DNA from 4 places in the Ensifer sp. genome. Region 1 is predicted to be linked to each of the others. Evidence: predicted binding sites of a transcription regulator. Region 1 holds the regulator's gene; each other region holds the start of a gene.

Region 1 (5,364 bases):
AGCCGCCCACCCGAAATCTCCAGTTATGGTTTACGAATGGTTAGCGAGGCCGGATCCCTGATCCGCGCAGGAAGAAAATCTTTCCGAGTGCATGTTAAATCTTGCAAAGCGGCAAGGCTTCGCGCAATAACGCCCTGCCCGGAGGAGTGGCCGAGCGGTTTAAGGCACCGGTCTTGAAAACCGGCGTGCGTGAAAGCGTACCGTGGGTTCGAATCCCACCTCCTCCGCCATCACCTGTTTCATTTTCTGCCATTGAGTTCGTTCGTCGCCCAATTGCCCTGACGCGGCGACGGCTGGAGCATAGCCGTTTTGGAAGCCACGCCCTGCGGCGCGGCAACAGATGCGTGTGCATTGCTGAGGCAGCACGTCGGTCGGCTTGCCATGTCAGGTGATTTGAGGGAAAGTCTGATTCCGGCCCATCGAGGCCTGGGCAATCTCCCAAAACTGGAGAAAACCATGCCTCTTAAATACCTGACAACTGCCGCTTTTTTTGCTGTTCTCGCGCTGTCTGGCTGCGCAAGCACCGGCGACGCCAACACCACCTATGCTCAATGGCAGGGTCCAAATCCGGTTCCTGATCCGTCGGCGTCAAGCCCCGGTGGCTTCCGCCTCAGCTACTGAGTTGCGATAGGCGCTTGGCGCCCCACCGGGTGCCGTCGCGACCGCTGTCGGGCGGTCGCAATTCCGTTTCGGGCTGAGAAAACCTCTGCATCCTTCGACGACACACGCGGGCCAATTCACCGCCCCCCTGATCTCTCCATGCACTCCGCCAGACCTCCATCGGTCGAGAGCGACGTTGGCCGTGGGCGTGGCACAGTCAGTCGCATCCGGCGAAATCGCCGCGGCACGCCTTGAATCCGAAACCGGCTGCTCCCACTTCATTAGAATTGATTGAAATACAGCCATCAACCAGTCAAGGAACTGAGCGATGCCAACCTTCATCATAGAACGTGACGTACCTGGCGCCGACAAGCTCACCCAGGACGATCTCTGCGCGCTGTCGGCCAAGTCCAACGCTGTCGTCGCAGATCTTGGCGTGCCTTATACGTGGATCACCAGTTACGTGGCCGGCGACAAGATCTATTGCGTTCACGAAGCACCGAGCGCCGACGTCATTCGCGAGCACGCCGAACGCGGCGGATTTCCCGCCAACAGGATCACAGAGGTTGCCGCCGTTATCGGCCCCTCCACCGCATCGCCACGGCGCGGCGGAAACTGAAGAAGACAACGGCATCGCCGCCCGACCTGTCATGACGACGCATCGCGTCTCAATAGCCATCATTCCACCTGCGCCGTCATTGACTTAAGCGCGTATCGATGCAGGCTGAGCTACCGGTCATTCGGAGCCCAGGAGGGCCCCCGGCACGCGTTTCCAAGGAGACGAACATGGCAAAAGGTCAAGTCCGCAGCAACCGCGAGGTTCGAAAGCCCAAAAAGGACAAAGCCGTCAAAACGACCGTTGCAACCGAAGGCTCGCAGGTCAAACTTGCCGGCAGCAGTTTCCCGGCCGGCAAGAAGGACAAGAAGTAAAATCGCACCCGGTCATCTCTGCGCCAGACGCGCATGAGACATCTTCGCTGGCTGTCGACCGCCCCATCCGTGCGTCTTTGCTGAATTGCGGGACGACACGGTCGGCGCAACAGTCTGGCGAGCGTTGCGAGCCTAAACGCATCGCTCGCCCAAGCTGCGCGAGGGGCAAGCGGCCTGCGCCGATCACGCTTCGTGCGCTTGCCCCCACCGGAACAATCGCAGCACGGCATCGCAGACCGGTCCGTTCGTCGCGAGGAAATGTGCTCTGAATGCCACAACTCGAAGCGCCGTTATCGACCTTCTCAAAGAACTGTTGAACACGCCTGGCTGCGCGGCATGCTTGCTGGACTTCGGAACGAAAGCGCGGTTCACATCGTTAACCAATCTACCGGCTTCACTCCTCATCTTTCGGACGTTCATCGTGCTCGCAGCCTTGCTCATTGCTTCGATTATCGCATCGCCAAACATCGCCCTCAGTGCAGCGACGGTCGATGACCTGCAGGCCGATTTCGAATCTGCAGTCCCTTGCCAGCAGATCGATGGTCGCAACGTCTGGAAGGGTGCGATCGCCTACTACATCCAGTCCTTCGTCTTCGAGGGGGACACACCCGTGGCGACTGATGCCGCGGACGCCGTGTTGCCACAGGACAATTCAGCTGAAACCGTCAAGGAATTCGAAGACGCCTGCTCTGCCACGCGACCGGCCTGAGGCACGCGACTTTCATCGCGTGGCGAGCGTGCCGACGAACTTACGTCCAGATCCCCCCGTCGGCGTCGGTACAGCCATGGGGCGGAATCACCGTGCCACAGGCCAACTTTGGCCGCGCGCCACCCACTGATCGATCAGGCACCGAATCGCTGCACTCCAGACGATGCCAACCGCGTCGAACGGTCTTCCGACGGTATCGACATATTGGTATCAACCGAAACCGGGGCCCACTATCGCAGCGACCACGTTCACGATCGGCGACAGGACCCGAATCAATTCCTGCATCGCAACCTTACTCCGTGCGCCGCGGCCCGTGGCAGCACAGAGCCTCGCGATCGCCGGCTCCAGCCAATTCCGCGTCGACAGCCGCAGCATTCACCAAATTTTAGGCACTTGCGGAACACATATGGAACAGATAGTGTCTGTTCTTGATTTGTTTCACGCTTCTGGAGCGACTGGCCATGCTGACCCGCAAGCAACAGGAATTGCTTCTCTTCATCCACGAACGAATGAGGGAGTCCGGTGTACCGCCATCCTTCGACGAGATGAAGGATGCTTTGGACCTGGCATCCAAGTCGGGCATTCACCGGCTGATCACGGCGCTCGAAGAGCGCGGCTTCATCCGACGGCTGCCGAACCGCGCACGCGCACTTGAGGTCATCAAGCTGCCTGAAGCCTATGCGGCGAACACACAGCCCCGTCGCGGCTTTTCGCCGAGCGTCATCGAAGGCAGCCTCGGCAAGCCCCCCGCCCCAGCTCCGGCTAAGGCACCACCCGTTGCCGACAACAGCTCGGTGTCGGTGCCGGTCATGGGTCGCATCGCCGCCGGCGTGCCGATCTCGGCCATACAGAACAACACCCACGACATCTCCGTTCCGCTCGACATGATCGGTACCGGCGATCACTACGCTCTCGAGGTAAAGGGCGATTCGATGATCGAGGCAGGGATCTTCGACGGCGATACCGTGATCATTCGCAACGCGACGACTGCCAACCCCGGTGACATCATCGTTGCCCTCGTCGACGACGAGGAAGCGACCTTGAAGCGCTTTCGTCGCAAGGGCGCGTCGATTGCGCTGGAGGCCGCAAATCCGGCCTACGAGACACGAATTTTTGGACCCGACCGCGTCAAGATACAGGGCAAGCTGGTCGGCTTGATCCGCCGCTACCATTAGGCCCGAATGGCGCTTTGCGCCGTCATCGCCACCGTTCTCCCGAATGCGAACGTCTCGCCACCCCTGGGGTAGCGAGACGCCGGATATCCATCCGAGCGCTTGCGCGCTTGCGGATTCTTATTCGTGGATGGAGTACTCGCCGAGCTCGCAGAGGTCCTGCGTGTCTTCGGTCGTGTCGAGACCCGAACCTTCCTCGAACTCGAAGCGCATGTCGTACTTACAGACGTCGCGTCCGTCGGCGATGGTAATTTCCATGCTCTCGCCGGGATTGAGCACTTGCCGTCCAAAGACATCGTCCTCCCACTGGTCGACGCCAACAGGCGATGTGTAGAAGTTCGTCAAAACAGCCTTCGTCTTGTTCTTGAGCTGAAAGACGAGATCCTCGGCGCTTGCAGCGCTCGTCGTTGCAGCAAGAAGAGCAAGTGCGGTCAGGGCGATCTTACATTTCATTTTATGTCATTTCCTCCATTGTCGGCTTTGTTTGACACCACCTATACGGGTCGCATCGACGGAATATTCATTCCCGTTACCGTCTAGAGACAATATTTTTTCCGGTGACAAGAGCTGCGTCACAACCATTTCCGGGTCGGTCATGTAACGGCAGCAACGGCGAACGGCGACAAGTCGCACGATGGCGTCCGGAAATGGTTTGATATTGATTTTACTCAATTTAAACTTTGGTTGGCGACGTGGCGAAGGCGACGCCTGTCACTTCCGAAAACGGCGCGTCGAGCGGCCCGACGTCACGGAACCAGTGGAAGCTTGCCATGCAGCGATCAGCCGGCCTTCGCGGCGTTAGCAGCGAAAACCGCCTTCCATCCATCCTGGCCCGCAGACACTTCCTGACGTTCGTTTCCATGTCAGATGGCGGTTGATCGGTTCTGGGTCGTTCGTATCGCAGGACAGCCGCGACACGTCGCACACTGCCGCCTCGGCCTTTGCCCGGCCTCAATCGACGGACGTGCCGTTGCCTTTCGCCGTTCGCGGCCTAACTACCCCCTCCCATGCCCCATGAGAGGAACTGCTGAATGAACCGAAATGGCCTTTATCTCGTCATCGCCGCCCTTGCCGTGGCCGTCGTCGGGCTCGGCGTCTATGCCTATCGCGAAGAAACGAAACCGGCCGGTGTCGAAATCAAGATTGGCCAGGACGGGGTTTCCGTTCAGGAGAATTGAACCACGGCCTCAATTGACCGACAGGCGAGCGAGTGCGGGCATTCATTGCCGCATCGTGGCGCTTGCCACAATCGGTCCCGTTCGATGGAAGGTGGTCGCCCGCAGTCGAGCGACCTTCTACGCCCGACAGTCGCGATGCCGATCCGGTTCGCGACGGCATACGGTTGGAAATGCGCGCGACCGTTCATTGCGGGCGGCTTATTGGCCGTTGCACGCGAATGCGCTTGAGCATGCCTCATGGCATGCCCTATGGAAGACGAACAATTAGACACAATTTCAGATGGATGAGACCATGAACCTCGACATTCAGGCGCTTGATGGCGCCTGCCACTGCAAGACGGTCCGGTTCAATGTGAAGCTGAAGGACGGCCTGCGCACCGCCCGCCGGTGCACCTGCTCCTATTGCGAGTTGAAGGGTGCCGTCGTGGTTTCGGCCGCCAAGGATGGCGTAACTGTGCTTTCCGGCGAGGACGCCCTCACCAAGTATCAGTTCAACACCCATGCCGCAGAGCACTATTTTTGCTCGAAATGCGGCATCTACACCTTTCACAAGCCGCGCTCGAACCCGGATTTCTACGGCGTGAACGCCGCATGTCTCGAAGGCATTAGCCCATTCGATTTCACCGAATTGCCCGTCAACGACGGCATCAACCACCCGATGGACACCAAGGGCTCTACTGGCCCGAGGCTCGCAGGCACACTGCGTTTCACGCCGGCAGAGTGACTGGAAAGCCTGTCAAGGATTCGACAGGCGTCCATTGCGAAGGTCGACGAA
Region 2 (5,364 bases), on a different contig from region 1:
GGACCTGCCGGTCATGCGCGATCCCGACGGTTACATCTACTTCAAGGAGGAGGTCGGCGGCCTGGTCATGGGCGGCTTCGAGCCGGAGGCGAAGCCATGGGGCATGGCCGGCATTCCCGACGATTTCGAGTTCGCCTTGCTGCCCGACGACTGGGACCAGTTTGAAATCCTGATGCAGAGTGCCTTGCAGCGGGTGCCGCAACTGGCGACATCGCAGGTGAAGAAATTCTACAACGGGCCCGAGAGCTTTACTCCCGACAACAATTTCATTCTCGGCGAGGCACCGGAACTGAAGAATTTCTACGTCGGCGCCGGCTTCAACTCGATGGGCATCGCCAGCGCCGGCGGCGCCGGGCGGGCGCTTGCCGAGTGGATCGTCAACGGCGCGCCGACCATGGATCTCTGGCCGGTCGACATCCGACGCTTCGCCAATTTCAACAACAACCCGCGCTGGCTGCACGACCGCGTCAAGGAGACGCTCGGGCTGCACTATGCCATGCCCTGGCCGAACCGCGAGCTGGACACGGCCCGACCCTTCCGCCGCTCGCCGCTCTACGACCGGCTGGCGGCCAAGGGCGCCTGCTTCGGCTCCAAGATGGGTTGGGAGCGGGCCAACTGGTTTGCCTCAGAAGGAGAAGAGCCGGTGACGGCCTACGCCTTCGGCCGGCAGAACTGGCACGAGGCGGTCAAGCGCGAGATGAAGGCGACGCGCGAGGCGGCCGGTATTTTCGACCAAACCTCCTTTGCAAAACTGCTCGTCCAGGGGCGCGACGCGGCCTCTGCTCTCAATCGCATCTGCGCTGCCGATATCGACGTTGCCGTCGGCCGCTCGATCTATACCGGTCTCCTCAATGCGCGGGGCGGCTATGAAAGCGACCTGACCGTGTTGCGGCTTTCGGCGGACCGCTTCCTGCTGATCACCGGTTCGGCGCAACCGGTGCACGATGCCGACTGGATTCGCAAGAACCTGCCCGCAGACGCGCATGTGACGCTGACCGACGTCACCTCCGCCTATGCGGTCCTCGCGCTGATGGGCCCGCATGCGCGGGAGATCCTGTCGCGGCTGACGTCGGCCGACCTCTCCAATGCCGCCTTTCCCTTCGCGACGGTCAGGGAGATCGATATCGGCTACGCCACGGCCTACGCCAACCGCATGACCTATGTCGGCGAACTCGGCTGGGAACTGATCGTGCCGACGGAGTTCGCCGTCGGCGTCTACGAGGCACTGCATGAGGTCGGGCGAGATTTCGAGCTGCGCGATTGCGGCTACTATGCGCTGGAAGCGCTCCGTCTGGAGAAGGGCTATCGTGCCTGGAGCCGAGAGCTGACGCCGGATATCACGCCTTACGAGGCCGGCCTGTCCTTTGCGCTGTCTCTCGACAAATCGGGCGGTTTCATCGGTCGCGACGCGGTGATCGCTGCGAGAGAGAAGAGCGTTCAGACGCGACGCATCGTGCAGCTGACCGTCGATGATCCGTCACCGATGTTGTGGGGCGGCGAACTGGTCCTTTGCGACGGCAAGCCAGCCGGCGAGGTCCGTTCGGCGGCCTATGGGCACACGCTTGGCCGCTCCGTCGCCCTTTGCCTGATCGAGCAAGGTTCGGGCGTTGACAGGGCGTTTCTGGAAAGCGGTCGCTTCGAAGTCGAGCTCGCAGGCGTCCGCTTCCCGGCAACCGTCCATCTTTCGCCGGCTTACGATCCGAAGGGGCTGCGCGTCAAAGCGTAGCGATACCGGCGCCGCGTGGAAACGCGGCGCCGACCCCCTCAGGAGAAGGCGCAATCACACGGGAACATAGGTCAACCGGATCACGTCCTCGCCGACGCGGTCGATTGCCACAAGGCGGAGCGGCGGTCTGGGGCCGGCGAAAAATGGCTTGCCGCCACCAAGCACGACCGGGTGGAGATAGAGGCGATATTCGTCGATCAGGCCGAGGTCGCTCAGGCTTCCGGCCAGGTCCGGGCCGGAAATGGCAATCTCGCCAGCGAGCCGAACCTTGAGGTCGCGGATCGTCGTCTCGATGTCCCCCTCGACATGGGTGGCATTGGGGCCGACCGACGCCGAGGATCGCGACACGACCCATTTCGGCTGGCGCCGCCAGGCCAGCGCGAATTTACGATGTTCTGCGCTCCATTCCGGACGGTCTTCGTCCCAATAGCGCATGGTCTCGTACATGCGGCGACCGTATACGCTGCCCGCAAGACCGCCCACATGTTCCGTCCAATGCCGGAAAAGCTCGGGGCCCGTCGCCATTTTCGTGTGGTCGACGTAGCCGTCGAGCGACTGGTTCATTCCAAAGACGAGCTTTGCCATGCCGAAAACCTCCACCGCGCGGTCCTCACAATAGCGCGGGGCGACGTTGCGCAACAGGGAGGCGGGCAGCGGCGCGCGTTCGGGTGTGTCTGACCCTTCGTCGGCTTTGCGTTTCTCCGGCATGCGATCGCGCGATCGACATTGACTTGGAGTGCTTCGGAACATATAGTGAACATAAATGAAAAAGTCCCTCAAAGAACGGCTCGCCATCCTTTCGGATGCGGCAAAGTACGACGCCTCGTGCGCTTCGAGTGGAACCGTGAAGCGAAGCTCTGCGGATACCGGCGGGCTTGGCTCGACTGAAGGATCCGGCATCTGCCACGCCTATGCCCCGGACGGCCGGTGCATTTCGCTCCTCAAGATCCTGATGACGAATTTCTGCATCTACGATTGCGCCTATTGCATCAATCGCTCCTCAAGCAATGTCGAGCGGGCCAGGTTTACGGTGGAAGAGGTCGTCTGGCTGACGATGGAGTTCTATCGGCGCAACTATATCGAAGGACTGTTTCTGTCGTCGGGGATTATCCGTTCGTCCGACTACACGATGGAGGAAATGGTTCGCATTGCCCGCGCCTTGCGCGTCGACCACAATTTCTCGGGCTATATCCATCTGAAATCCATTCCCGAGGCATCGCCGCTGCTGGTGGAGCAGGCCGGTCTTTATGCCGATCGCTTGTCCATCAACATCGAACTGCCGACCGATGCCGGCCTTGCCCGCTACGCGCCGGAAAAGCGGCCGGGCAACATCCGCCGCTCGATGGGGGAGCTGAGGCTGAAGATCGACGCGGCCAATGATCCGACGCTGCAGACCAAGAGAAGGCAACGCTTCGTGCCGGCCGGGCAAAGCACCCAGATGATCGTCGGCGCCGACCAGGCTAACGATCGCGTCGTTCTTGCCACCAGCGCCAGGCTCTACGGCAGCTATGGTTTGCGCCGGGTCTATTACTCCGCCTTCAGTCCCATTCCCGATGCGTCGCGCAAGCTGCCGCTGATCAAGCCGCCGATGATGCGCGAGCACAGGCTCTATCAGGCCGACTGGCTCTATCGCTTCTACGGCTTCGAGATCGACGAGATCACAGCCGACCAGCCGGACGGCATGCTGGATCTCAAGCTCGACCCGAAACTCGCCTGGGCTCTGGCCAACCGGCAGTTCTTTCCACTTGATGTCAATTCCGCGACGCGTGAGGCGCTCTGGCGTGTGCCCGGCCTCGGCACCAAGAGCGTCAAGGCGATCCTGTCGGCGCGTCGTCTGCGTCGCCTGAGATTGGAGGATCTCGCGCGTCTGCACGTCTCCGTCAAAAAAGTGCGTTCGTTTCTCGTGGCCGAAGGGTGGACGCCGCACAGGCTGATCGACCGATCCGACCTGCGCACGATGTTCGATCCCAAGCCGGAACAGCTGGATCTGTTCTGATGCCGGTCGTGACCCTTGAAGGGCGGGGAGATTTCACTGAATGGCGCGAGGCGGCGCGCAGGTTGCTGATCTCGGGCGTGCCGCCCGAGGCTGTCGATTGGCGGGAGAATGCCGATGCGGGTGGCGACCTGTTCGATAGGGATCCGGACGGGCGGCAAGTGCCCGCGCCGACCGTGAGCGCGACATCGACATTGACGGTGCCGAAGTCGTTCCTCGACACCGCGGCTGCCGCCATCTGTCACGCCGATCCGGCTCGCTTCGCCATTCTCTACCGCGTCCTTTATCGATTGCAGCGGGATAGAAATCTGCTTTCGCTCGCAACCGATGAAGACGTCGCCATGCTCAATGGCCTGGTGAAGTCGGTGCGGCGCGACAGCCACAAGATGACGGCCTTCGTCCGGTTCAAGGAGGTTGGACATCGCGCAGGAAGCGAGCGCCGAGGCTTCGTCGCCTGGTTCGAGCCGGATCATTACGTCGTTGCCCGTGTCGCGCCGTTCTTCCAGCGTCGCTTCTTCGACATGGACTGGATGATCGCGACACCGCGCGGCGTCGCCGCCTGGGATGGCGAGGTGCTGGAGGTGTCGTCGGCACCAGGGCAAAAGTCGCCGATGTCGGACGATACCGAAGACCTCTGGCGCACCTACTTTTCCAGCATCTTCAATCCGGCGCGACTGAAGGTGAGGGCGATGCAGTCGGAAATGCCGAAGAAGTACTGGAAGAACCTGCCGGAGGCCTCGCTCATTCCCGCGATGATCGCCGGCGCTGAGGCGAGCGTCGCGGCGATGGCCGAGCGGGCGGCAACCGATCCGCCTGCCTTTCATGCGCGTGTTCGACCTACCCCGGACGGGCAGGGCAACGTGGTGCCGTCCTCGCGAATGACCCTGGAGGACGTCCGGGCGGAAGCCGCCGGCTGCACGCGCTGCCCGCTTCACTGCAACGCCACGCGCACGGTGTTCGGTGAAGGGCCGCCCGACGCTCCGGTGATGATCGTCGGCGAACAGCCGGGAGATCAGGAGGATCTTGCCGGCAGACCCTTCGTCGGACCGGCGGGCAAGCTGTTCGATACGGTGGCGCAGCAAGTCGGGCTCGACCGGAAATCGCTCTACGTCACCAACGCCGTCAAGCATTTCAAGTACGAGATGCGCGGCAAGCGGCGCCTGCATCAAAGGCCTGATGCCGGCGAGGTAGAACATTGCCGATGGTGGCTCGACCTTGAGCTTGCGCTGGTCAAGCCGCGGCTGGTGGTGGCGATGGGGGCCACCGCCCTGTTCGCGCTGACCGGCGCGCGTCCGAAGATCGCCGACGTGCGCGGGCAGATCCTTTACCCGGAAAGTGGCCCTGGCGTGTTCGTCACCGTGCATCCGTCCTTCCTGCTGCGCATCCCCGATGCGGGGCGGCGGGAGGAGGAGACTGCCCGATTTGCGCGGGATCTTGCCCGCGTCGCCGAACTGGCAGCCCATCCATCGATCGGGCAGGCGGGATAGGTACCCGACACGGCCCCACGAGGCCTGGCGGACTGGCTCACACCGGAAGCACCGTATCCGGCTTGACGTCCGCCACCGACGCATAGGTGTGCGTCTCCCGGACGCCGGGAAGCGGCAGGATCACGCGCTGCAGGAAATCCTGAAACACCGACATGTCG
Region 3 (5,364 bases), 260 kb from region 1:
GAGACGGCCCCAGCTTTGGTAGTCTTGCATGTTCATTGCGGCCCTACCGCTCCGATGAGGATAAGCAATGCCCCGACCAGCATCGTCAACTGGCTGCGCCAATCGCGCATGATGAAGACGACGGGATCTTCATGCAACATGCCACGGCGGGCCAGCATCCAGATGCGCAGCAACATGTAGAGCACCAGCGGGCAAAGCGGCCACAATGCCCAGGGGGTCGTATACATCTCCTGAAGCTCCTTGCTGTGCACGTAGAGCGCAAGCACCAGAGCCGAGGTGAAGGCGGAGGCGACGCCTGCCTGCCCGACCATTTCGAAATCGACCGCGAGATAGCCACGACCGGGAACGGCGCCACCGTCCTTGTCCTCGAATTCGTGCAATTCGACGTAGCGCTTCACCAGCGCAAGGCTCAGGAAGAAGAAGATTGCGAATGACACCAGCCAGAACGAAAGCTCGGTGCCCGTTGCGGCCGCACCGGCGACGATGCGTGTCGTGTAAAGGCCGGCGAGCGTGAACACATCGACCAGAAGCTTGCGCTTGAGCACAAACGTGTAGGCCGTCGTGGCGCAGGCATAAAAGGCGAGCACGCCGGCGAAATGCAACGGCAGCATGGTCGTCAGCGAGACCGAGGCGAGGATCAGGCAGATGACGAGGATCAAAGCCGTCGGCACCGACATCTGACCGCTCGCGAGCGGACGGTTGCGCTTCTTGGCGTGGCGCCGGTCGTTGGCGAGATCGGAGAGATCGTTGATGACGTAAACGGCGGAAGCGAGAAAGCTGAAAGCGAAAAACGCCACGATGACGTTGACCAGCGCATCCAGATGCAGGACTTCGTGGTTGAGGATCATCGGCACGCCGATCAGCACGTTCTTGGCCCACTGGTGGACGCGGATCGACTTCAGGGCGGCCAGCGCGCTTACCTTGCCGGTATCGAGCTTCTCGGCATCGTGATTGCGGCGCCATTTTTCCGCCGCCGCATCAGGAGCCACGACGATCGCGCGGCGCGACACCTCGAATACCGCAATGTCATCACCGCTGTTGCCCATATAGTCGAACCGGCCTTTGCCGAACCGTTGCACCAGGGCGTCACGCTTGCGGTCGCTTGTGAGGTTCAGCACATCGGACGAATGCATGACCGACGAAAAAAGACCGACATGGGCTGCAACGTCCATGGCGACGGTGGGCGCAGCGCCGGTGACGAGCACGATATCGCGGCCGCTTGCCTTTTCCGTTGCCAACCGGTCCAGCACGGTCTGACGATACGGCCAGTCTTCGGCCCTTCGCCCGGATCGTGCTGCAACTTCCTGCTTCAGGCGCGCCTTGCCCTGAAACAGCCATATCAGCATCGGGAAGACCATCAACGGATTGCGCAAGAGGACGATTGCAGCGCCTTCCCAAAGCGTATCGGCCGCCAGCAACGTGCCATCCAGGTCGACACACAACGGAATTTGCCGTGTTTCGATGTGCGCATTCATGAAAAATACCCCAGCCCTATTTGTTGGGGATAGTCGCGCCGATCACTTTCAAAGGTGGAAACGAGGCGTGGGATTACACCCGGAAATTGCTGGTCTGGTTAACAAATGCCAAGCGAATGCGCGTTATCGGCTGCCGATCCAGTTCAAGGCGTCGCGCCAATCCGTCATGCGGACCGGCGTTCCATGCGATCCGGTCTCAAAGAGCACGAAGCGGGCCGGATAGCCCTGCCCTTTCAAGGATCTGTAGAGCGCCTCCTGGCTTGTGGCGGGATAGACGCTGTCCCGACTGCCGTGGCTGAAGAACATCGGCAGCCTGGCGGCAAATGCCGCGCTTTTCGCAAAATCGGGATCGCTGGCACCGCCCATGATCATCATGCCGCTCAGAGAAGCGACGGCGTCTGCGTCACGGGAAACGCCCCAGCAGATAAAGCTGCCCATCGAAGCGCAGGCCAACACCACCGGCCGGCCGCCAGAGCGCTCCGCCGCAAGCTTGACGAGCCCGGCGACATCGGCGGCACCCGCCTTATCGAACGTGCGCACGCTCGGCGCGTAATAGACGCCACCATTGGCAACCGCGAAGTTCTTCAGGCGATTGAAGTTGCCGCCGAAGGAAAAATCGTTGGCGCCGAGCCGCCTGTCTCCGCCTCGACCATGGATGAAGATCACGCTGAATGCCGCACCTTGCTCCCGCCCGACACGGGTCACCTCGAGCGGGCGCCCGCCAACGTCGAGCGTCTCGTTGGCTTGCTCGCCCTTGACGCCGAGCGACACGAAGGCACGCTTGACCCGGCGCTCCGGAATTTCGTCCCGCTCGTTGATATCGCGAAGTTCCTGATAGTCGACGACGCGGTGGTCACCGCCATCGCTTTCCTCCAGCACCTTGCCATAGGAAAACAGGTCGTCCTTGTAGGGCTTCAGCTGCTGCGCCTCAGCGCTTGTGATCCCGCCTGCGAGGGTGCCGACGGCCAGGATTGCGGCGACAAGCCGGCGAAAGCAGAAATGAGCTGTGGACACGGACAACGAAGGGCTCCCTGGTTTGGCGCAAAGCCTTGCCATCGGCCCGGTGCCAAAGCAACAGTTGGAGACGGACGCCAGCGCCGAGGCTTTGATTTCTCGGTATTCGGCACCCAATATTCTCGTTTTGTTCGCATAATCGCCGAGAGTCTGGCACAATTCGAGTGATTCGAATGGCGGGGGATGGCGACAAGACCGAGGTCTTGCTATGGCCATGAAAACGACCGCACGACAGGAATGATCTAAACGCCCCATGGACGACAGCAACGACCTCTTCTCCGCAATGCCCGAACAACCGAAGCCCGTGGCGCCGGCCGCTGCGCCCGTGCAGCGCCCTACGGCGGCTCCGCGTGAAGAACCGCGCCCGGCGCCCAAAGGCAGCGACAGTGGCGATTACGACGCGTCGGCGATCGAGGTGCTGGAGGGGCTGGAGCCAGTTCGACGTCGCCCGGGCATGTATATCGGCGGCACCGACGAAAAGGCGCTGCACCATCTCTTTGCCGAAGTCATCGACAACTCGATGGACGAAGCGGTGGCCGGGCACGCCAACTTCATCGAGGTCAATCTCGACGCCGACGGCTATCTGACGGTCACCGACAACGGCCGCGGCATTCCGGTCGAGAACCACCCGAAGTTTCCCGGCAAGTCGACGCTTGAAGTCGTCATGACGATCCTGCACGCCGGCGGCAAGTTCGACGGCAAGGCCTACGAGACCTCAGGCGGTCTGCACGGCGTCGGTGTCTCGGTTGTCAACGCTTTGTCGGATGACCTCGAGGTCGAGGTTGCCAGAAACCGCAAGCTTTACCGGCAGCGCTTTTCGCGCGGCATCCCGCAGGGCGGTCTCGAAGAACTGGGCGACGTGCACAACCGGCGTGGAACCCGCGTCCGCTTTCATCCCGATCCGCAGATCTTCGGTCCGCACGCCCGCTTCGAGCCGGCGCGGTTGTTCCGGATGGCCCGCTCGAAGGCCTATCTGTTCGGCGGCGTCGAAATCCGCTGGTCCTGCGATCCGTCGCTGCTGCAGGAAGGCTCCGAGATCCCCGATCGCGCGGTGTTCCACTTCCCCGGCGGCCTGAAGGATTACCTGGCGGCAACCCTCGGCAAGGAATTTACGGTCACCCGCGAGATCTTTGCCGGCAAGTCGGAGAAGTCGAATGGCCACGGCTCGCTCGAATGGGCGGTCACCTGGTACGGGGGCGACCAGCAGGTCCACTCCTATTGCAATACCATTCCGACACCCGAAGGCGGGACGCATGAAGCTGGCTTCCGCATCGCCCTCACCAAGGGACTGAAGAATTACGCGGAGCTGACGCAGAACAAGCGCGCTGCCATCATCACCACCGATGACGTGATGATTTCGGCCGCGGGCATGCTTTCCGTCTTTATCCGCGAACCGGAATTCGTCGGCCAGACGAAGGACAAGCTGGCGACGGTCGAGGCCCAGCGCATCGTTGAAAACGCCCTGCGCGACCCCTTCGACCACTATCTCGCCGACAACCCGGCCGAGGCTGCAAAGCTGCTCGAATGGGTGATCGAGCGCGCTGACGAGCGCGTCCGCCGCCGCAAGGAAAAGGAAGTCAACCGCAAGACCGCCGTTCGCAAGCTGCGCCTGCCCGGCAAGCTTGCCGATTGCTCCCAGAACACCGCAGAAGGTGCCGAACTTTTCATCGTCGAAGGGGATTCGGCCGGCGGCTCTGCCAAGCAGGCACGCAACCGCGCCAACCAGGCGATCCTGCCATTGCGCGGCAAGATCCTCAACGTCGCCAGCGCAGGACGCGAAAAGCTCGGCGCCAACCAGCAGATCACCGACCTCATCCAGGCCCTTGGCTGCGGCACGCGCAGCAAGTACCGGGAAGAGGACCTGCGCTATGAGCGCATCGTCGTCATGACCGACGCCGACGTCGATGGTGCGCATATCGCCTCGCTGCTGATCACCTTCTTTTACCAGGAGATGCCGGAGCTCATCCGCGGCGGCCATCTCTACCTCGCCGTTCCACCGCTCTATCGCCTGAGCCAGGGCTCAAAGACGCTTTATGCCCGCGATGACGCGCATCGAGAGGAATTGATGCGCACCGAGTTCAACGGTCGCGGCAAGGTGGAAGTCGGTCGGTTCAAGGGTCTCGGCGAGATGCTGCCGGCGCAGCTCAAGGAAACGACGATGGATCCGAAGTTCCGCACACTGCTGAAGGTCGAGATCGACGACGTCGATTTCGAGGGCACCCGCGAAGCCGTCGACAGCCTGATGGGCACCAAGGCGGATGCACGCTTCCGCTTCATTCAGGAACGCGCCGTGTTTGCCGACAACCTCGACATCTGATCCACGAACCATCGCGCCGCCCATTTGCCAGTGACAATCGGGCGGCGGCGATTTTATCTGGAGCGGAATGACGAGGCTAGACGCGCGTGGACAGCGCCTTTTCCATGAACAGGCTCAAGGGATCGGGCTTGTAGCTGCCGAAGGGCGGGCGCTCGACGTATCCAGCACTCCTGTAAAGGCCGATGGCTTCCGGTTGATGAATGCCGGTTTCAAGGCGGATCGCGGTCAGCCGGAGACTTTCGCCGTGCCGCTCGACCGTCTGCAGCAGGCGCTTGCCGACTTTCAGGCCACGGGCTTTCGGATCGACGAACATGCGCTTGATCTCCGCCGTGCCATCGCAGGCCTCGACCAGCGCACAACAACCGGCGACAGCGCCATCGACCCGCGCGACGAAGAAGCACACGGACGGCCGCTCCAGTGTCGATACATCGACCAGATGATTGCTTTCGGCAGGGTAAAGCGAAGCCGCATAGGCATCCGACATCTCCAGCAGACGCAGGATCTCCGGCTGACGTGGTGGTTCTTCGGCAATCGTGACGTCTGGCAATTTATATCCTC
Region 4 (5,364 bases), 770 kb from region 1:
CGCCGAGGCTCTGTTGAAATCGGGGGCCAGAGACGTTTCGGCCTATATCACCCACGGCGTTCTGTCCGAAGGCGCCTGCGCACGCATTGGCGCAAGCCCCCTCAAGGAATTGGTCGTCACCGACAGCATCGTTGAAACCGAGGCGCAGCGTCAAACCCGCAATATCAGGCGCATCAGTATTGCGCCCCTGATCGGCGAAGCCCTTTCCCGTACCGCGAGCGAGCAAAGCGTCTCGAGCCTTTTCGACTAGCGCGCTTCATTCCTGATCCGAAACTTTCATCCGCGGAAATTTGGCCAGGCCCAAGGCAGCTGGCAAAGAGCGAGACGGCAGCCGTGGTCGAGACGGCGGCGATGGCCGAATTCATCGGACCCTTCGGCTTGGCCGAAACCGTCCCCGCACAGTATCGGTCGGCGCTCCCGATGGATCCGTATCGCTCAGCGCCATCCCCCGTGTGGAACAGCCGTCGCGAGCCAACAGGATCGCTTCCGTTCAAAGATCAAGCGCTGGAGGCCGAAGACCCGGAAAACGATCAGATGCTGGGCGGGACGCCCGGCCTGCGATCCGACCGCGCTTGCCCTTCGATCAGCAGATCAAGCATCATGTCGAACGTGTCGGTGCGGTGAAGGTGTTCACGAACGGCAGGAAGATACTCCGCCCGACTTCTTATGGCAGCGACAGCCGATCGGAGGCGGATCAGAACCTGCCTGGAGATTGTTGCCTCACTGCGGAGCCCTTCGGCCTTTTGCCAGAGAGGATTTTCCGATGCGTCAAGTGTGGCTCATCAAAGGCATCCGCCCTCAGCAATTTGCCGGCAGAGCGATCCGTCAACGCGTGCAATACAGTATCGAAGTGACCTTCCGACATGCACGCCGGTTTGCCAGGGAGCCGGACTCCCTTTCAAAATTCTGCGCAGGAGATCGGGCTTGCCCGCTTCCTCACATCATCTCGGGTCCGAAGCCCCGCCGCACCGCGCGTCAGCCTGACGCGCCATGGCCGCCGTGACGTTTCGGCGTTCGTGCATTTTTCAGGGCCGCGCTACGCCGGAGGCAAGCGTGCCGCAGGAAATGGGCACGTCGCGCAGACCTCGACCCGCGCGACGTGCCGGAACATCAACGCGTCAGGCGCTTGTAGGTGACGCGCTTCGGGTTGACCGAATCCGGGCCGAGGCGACGGATCTTGTCCTTTTCGTAGTCTTCGAAGTTGCCTTCGAACCATTCGACCTGGCTGTCGCCTTCAAAGGCGAGGATATGGGTCGCCAGGCGGTCGAGGAACATGCGATCGTGGCTGATGATGACGGCGCAGCCGGCAAAGTTTTCGAGCGCGATTTCGAGGGCTGCGAGCGTCTCGGTGTCGAGGTCGTTGGTCGGTTCGTCGAGCAGCAGCACGTTGCCACCGTCCTTCAGCATCTTTGCGAGGTGGACGCGGTTGCGCTGACCACCCGAGAGGTTGCCGACCTTCTGCTGCTGGTCGCCGCCCTTGAAGTTGAAGGTCGAGCAATAGGCGCGCGAGTTCATCTCGTACTTGCCGAGCTTGATGACTTCGGCACCGCCCGAAATTTCTTCCCAGACGGTCTTGTTGCCGTCGAGCGCATCGCGGCTCTGATCGACATAGCCCAGATGCACCGTCTCGCCGATACGGATAGAACCGCTATCGGGCTTCTCCTGGCCGGTGATCATGCGGAACAGCGTGGTCTTGCCGGCGCCGTTCGGGCCGATGATGCCGACGATGCCGCCCGGCGGCAGCTTCAGCGAAAGACCGTCGATCAGCAGGCGATCGCCATAGCCCTTGGTGACGCCGTCCATCTCGATGACCACCTGGCCGAGACGTTCGCCGACCGGGATGATGATCTGGGCGTCGCCAGGACGCTGGTTTTCTGCGGCATCGACCAGTTCGTCATAGGAGCGGATACGCGCCTTGGACTTGGCCTGGCGCGCCTTCGGGCTGGATGCGATCCATTCCTGTTCGCGCGCGATCGCCTTCTGGCGGGAGGCCTCTTCGCGGCCTTCCTGCTGCATGCGCTTGGCCTTGGCGATGAGGTAGGCCGAGTAGTTGCCTTCGTAGGGAATGCTGCGGCCGCGGTCGAGCTCGAGGATCCAGCCGGTAACGTTGTCGAGGAAGTAGCGGTCGTGGGTGATCATCAGCACGGCGCCCGGATATTCGCGCAGGTGCTTTTCGAGCCAGGCGATCGTCTCGGCGTCGAGATGGTTGGTCGGTTCGTCGAGCAGCAGCAGGTCGGGCTGCGACAGGAGCAGCTTGCAGAGCGCGATACGGCGCTTTTCACCGCCCGAGAGGCTGGTCACGTCGGCATCACCCGGCGGGCAGCGCAGCGCTTCCATAGCCATTTCGACCTGGCTTTCCAGGTCCCACAGGTTCTGGCTGTCGATGATGTCCTGGAGCCTTGCGCCCTCTTCCGCCGTCTCGTCGGAATAGTTCATCATCAGTTCGTTGTAGCGCTCGACGATGGCGGTCTTGGCGGCAACGCCTTCCATGGCGTTTTCAAGCACGGTCTTGGTCGGGTCGAGCTGCGGCTCCTGCGGCAGGTAGCCGATGGTCGCACCGTCGGCGATCCAGGCCTCGCCGGTATATTCCTTGTCGAGGCCGGCCATGATGCGCAGCACCGTCGACTTACCGGCGCCGTTCGGGCCGAGGATACCGATCTTGGCGTCCGGGTAGAACGACAGATGAACGTTGTCCAGGACCTTCTTTGCGCCGTAGGACTTGTTCAGCCCGGCCATGTGATAGATGAATTGACGTGCCATAAAGGAAAGCTCCGCATGGGAAGGAAATTTGCCCGCTATGTAGGCGAATTAGTGCAAAGGGGCAATCGCCAAAGGCGCTTGCCCCCGCCTATCCCATGCCGGCAGCCCTCGTCCGCCGCTATCCGCGCCCTGCCGCGTCGGCAATGCCCCTGGCGCATTTGAACTCGGTCGGCCCGGCTGCCTGGATCAGCGATGCAAGACCTGTTTTGCCCGAGACGTCGCCGGTGAGCCCGATCGTGAGCCCGGTGATCACGCTGCGGCCTGCCACCGTCTGGCAGCGCATGCGCACCCGGTCGCCCGCGCCCGCTCCGAAGCTCTGGTCGAAGGCCTGCTTGATCGACGTCTCGTCGAGTTCGGAACCAATGCGCCCTCGAAAGAGCGTGCCGACGGCGGACCGGTTGAGCTCATCAAGCATGCGCAATTGCGCCGCAAAATAGTCGTCGACCGTGCCGCCCTGGCAGGTGCCGCTGCGCAGCCATTGGTGGCGGTCGAGGCCCGATTGCACACCCGGCATGGCGACCAGCAGCCTCGCGGCGGTATCGTCGGTCAGGCCGAGCTTCGGCAGGTCGAGCCAGTTGCCTGTGCGGTCCTGGCTGCGCATCTCGGCCGCGACCCCGCAATAGCTCTTGCGCAGAGGCCAGAGCCCGTGCAGCGACAGGTTGGTGGCATCGAACCGGTCCGCCGTCTGGCTCACGCATTCCTTGCGATCCGGCCGCGTCTCGCAGAAGCCCGGTTGCCAGCTGACCGCCAGCACATAGTCCGTCCGTCCCGCGCCTGTTTGCCCCGCGCTACCTGCCGCCTCCTGCGCCAGAGCCGGGGTCGACGGTGCAAGCAACATCGCCAGCGCCACCGCAGCACCTGCCAGTGAACGTGATATCGCATTTCTCCAAGATGCCATGACACTCTCCCGAAAAACAAAACGAGAACAAATATCGCCCATAACGGGAAAATTGCAACTGGAAATTACAGGTGCGGGAAATCGCTTGTGACCTCATGCGCAGAGATCACCAAGCCGCGATTGCCTTTCCCTCCCAAATCGATTTGATATCGCCAAAGCTGACGATTGGTCCGGGAGAAGGCATGTTCGGGCAGGTGAGGACGCATCAAAGCCCGACCGGCGCTCTTTTGAGCTGGCGCCATTTTCCGGCGACCACCGACGCGCGTGGCATTCTGCTCGTCAGCCATGGCCTTGCCGAACATTCCGGCCGCTACGCCCGCTTCGCGGAAGTGATGGCCGGCCACGGCTTTCACGTCTATGCTCATGATCACCGCGGGCACGGGGCGACGCGCGCGCCGGATGCGCCGCTTGCGATGTTTTCGAACAGCAATGGCCTCGGCAAGGTGTTTGCCGACATCAAGGCCATGCGCGCGCTTGCCCTTGAGGCGCATCCGGGCCTGCCGGTCATTCTCTTCGGCCACTCCATGGGTGGTCTCATCGCACTCAATGCCGCAGAGACCGATCCCGGCCTCTATGACGCGCTCGCCGTCTGGAACTCCAACTTCCGTCCTGGCATCGCCGGCCGCGGCGGCCAGTTGATCCTGAAGATCGAAAAGGCGCTCAAGGGCTCCGATGTGCCGAGCCCGCTGTTGTCGAAGCTCACCTTCGGCGCCTGGGGCCAGGCGATCAAGGACCGCAAGACCGGTTCCGACTGGCTGTCGCGCGACGCGGAGGAAGTGGCGAAATACATCGCAGACCCCCTCTGTGGTTTCGATGCGACGGTATCGCTCTGGCTGGACCTGATGCGGCTTGCCTTTGCCGGCGCCCGCACCGACCGTCTGGCGCGCCTTCCCGCCAATCTGCCTGTCCATCTCGTCGGCGGCAGCGCCGATCCCTCGACCGAAAACGGCAACGCCGTTCGGTGGCTCGGCGAGCGCATGAAGGCACGCGGCATGACGAACGTGTCGGTGACCATCCATGAGGGCATGCGCCACGAGACGCTCAACGAGATCGGCCGCGAAAAGGCGGCAGCGGACTTTGCCGCCTGGTGCCAACAGGCCGTCGCAACCTCCGTTACCGGCACGCCTGCCGCCGCCGGGGCCGCGGCCGGCCAGAGGCGCTGAACCGAAATCACCATGGCAGACATGTCCCTTCCCACGGCCAAGAACGCAAACGACCGCATTTCCTTCGGCCTGACGCTGATGGTCCTTTCGGTGCTCCTGTCGCCGCTGATCGACATCTTCGCCAAGCTCGCGATCGCAACCGTTCCCTCGGCGCAGATCACCGCGGTGCGCTTCATCCTGCAGGTCGTGTTCATCCTGCCCATCGTGCTGGTGCGCGGCAGCCTTTTCGATCTCACCTGGCGCAAGACCGGGCTGCACGCGTTGCGCGGCGGCCTGCTCGTCATCACCATGCTCTCTTTCATCACCACGCTGAAGGTGATGGAGGTGGCCGACGCCATCGCCATCTTCTTCGTCGAACCGATCATCCTCACCATCCTCGGTAGCATCTTCCTGAAGGAAACCATCGGCTGGCGGCGCTACACCGCCTGTGGTGTGGGGTTTTTCGGCGCGCTGCTCGTCATCCAGCCGAGCATGCAGGAGGTCGGGCTGATCGCGCTGCTGCCGATCGTCGCCGCCTTCGGCCTTGCGGTGTTCCTGCTGGTG

What was found. The regulator LexA, encoded in region 1, represses DNA repair genes until DNA is damaged. The targets are predictions, from matches to a motif close to TGTTCNNNNTGTGTTCNG.
Region 2: the regulator LexA is predicted to act here: its motif matches at 2,469-2,486, upstream of RTP54_RS28240 (putative DNA modification/repair radical SAM protein).
Region 3: the regulator LexA is predicted to act here: its motif matches at 2,607-2,624, upstream of parE (DNA topoisomerase IV subunit B).
Region 4: the regulator LexA is predicted to act here: its motif matches at 3,671-3,688, upstream of RTP54_RS12320 (ribonuclease T2 family protein).

Annotation. Positions count from the first base shown of each region.
Region 1 covers NZ_DALZXU010000001.1:1,751,139-1,756,502, reverse strand. Annotated here, with positions in the region: tRNA gene RTP54_RS08600 (tRNA-Ser) at 141-230, shown strand; gene RTP54_RS08595 (hypothetical protein) at 310-621, shown strand; gene RTP54_RS08590 (DUF4242 domain-containing protein) at 929-1,219, shown strand; gene RTP54_RS08585 (hypothetical protein) at 1,387-1,530, shown strand; gene RTP54_RS08580 (hypothetical protein) at 1,871-2,239, shown strand; gene lexA (transcriptional repressor LexA) at 2,701-3,414, shown strand; gene RTP54_RS08570 (hypothetical protein) at 3,532-3,864, opposite strand; gene RTP54_RS08565 (hypothetical protein) at 4,443-4,589, shown strand; gene RTP54_RS08560 (GFA family protein) at 4,882-5,313, shown strand.
Region 2 covers NZ_DALZXU010000011.1:12,420-17,783, reverse strand. Annotated here, with positions in the region: gene RTP54_RS28250 (FAD-dependent oxidoreductase) at 1-1,726, shown strand, start outside; gene RTP54_RS28245 (dihydrofolate reductase family protein) at 1,781-2,311, opposite strand; gene RTP54_RS28240 (putative DNA modification/repair radical SAM protein) at 2,490-3,722, shown strand; gene RTP54_RS28235 (UdgX family uracil-DNA binding protein) at 3,722-5,206, shown strand; gene RTP54_RS28230 (Lrp/AsnC ligand binding domain-containing protein) at 5,244-5,364, opposite strand, start outside.
Region 3 covers NZ_DALZXU010000001.1:1,494,272-1,499,635, reverse strand. Annotated here, with positions in the region: gene RTP54_RS07330 (FAD-binding oxidoreductase) at 1-36, opposite strand, end outside; gene RTP54_RS07325 (UbiA family prenyltransferase) at 33-1,475, opposite strand; gene RTP54_RS07320 (hypothetical protein) at 1,599-2,531, opposite strand; gene parE (DNA topoisomerase IV subunit B) at 2,743-4,806, shown strand; gene RTP54_RS07310 (GNAT family N-acetyltransferase) at 4,883-5,290, opposite strand.
Region 4 covers NZ_DALZXU010000001.1:2,516,582-2,521,945, forward strand. Annotated here, with positions in the region: gene RTP54_RS12305 (ribose-phosphate pyrophosphokinase) at 1-250, shown strand, start outside; gene RTP54_RS12310 (hypothetical protein) at 352-624, shown strand; gene ettA (energy-dependent translational throttle protein EttA) at 1,111-2,760, opposite strand; gene RTP54_RS12320 (ribonuclease T2 family protein) at 2,879-3,658, opposite strand; gene RTP54_RS12325 (alpha/beta hydrolase) at 3,841-4,821, shown strand; gene RTP54_RS12330 (DMT family transporter) at 4,834-5,364, shown strand, end outside.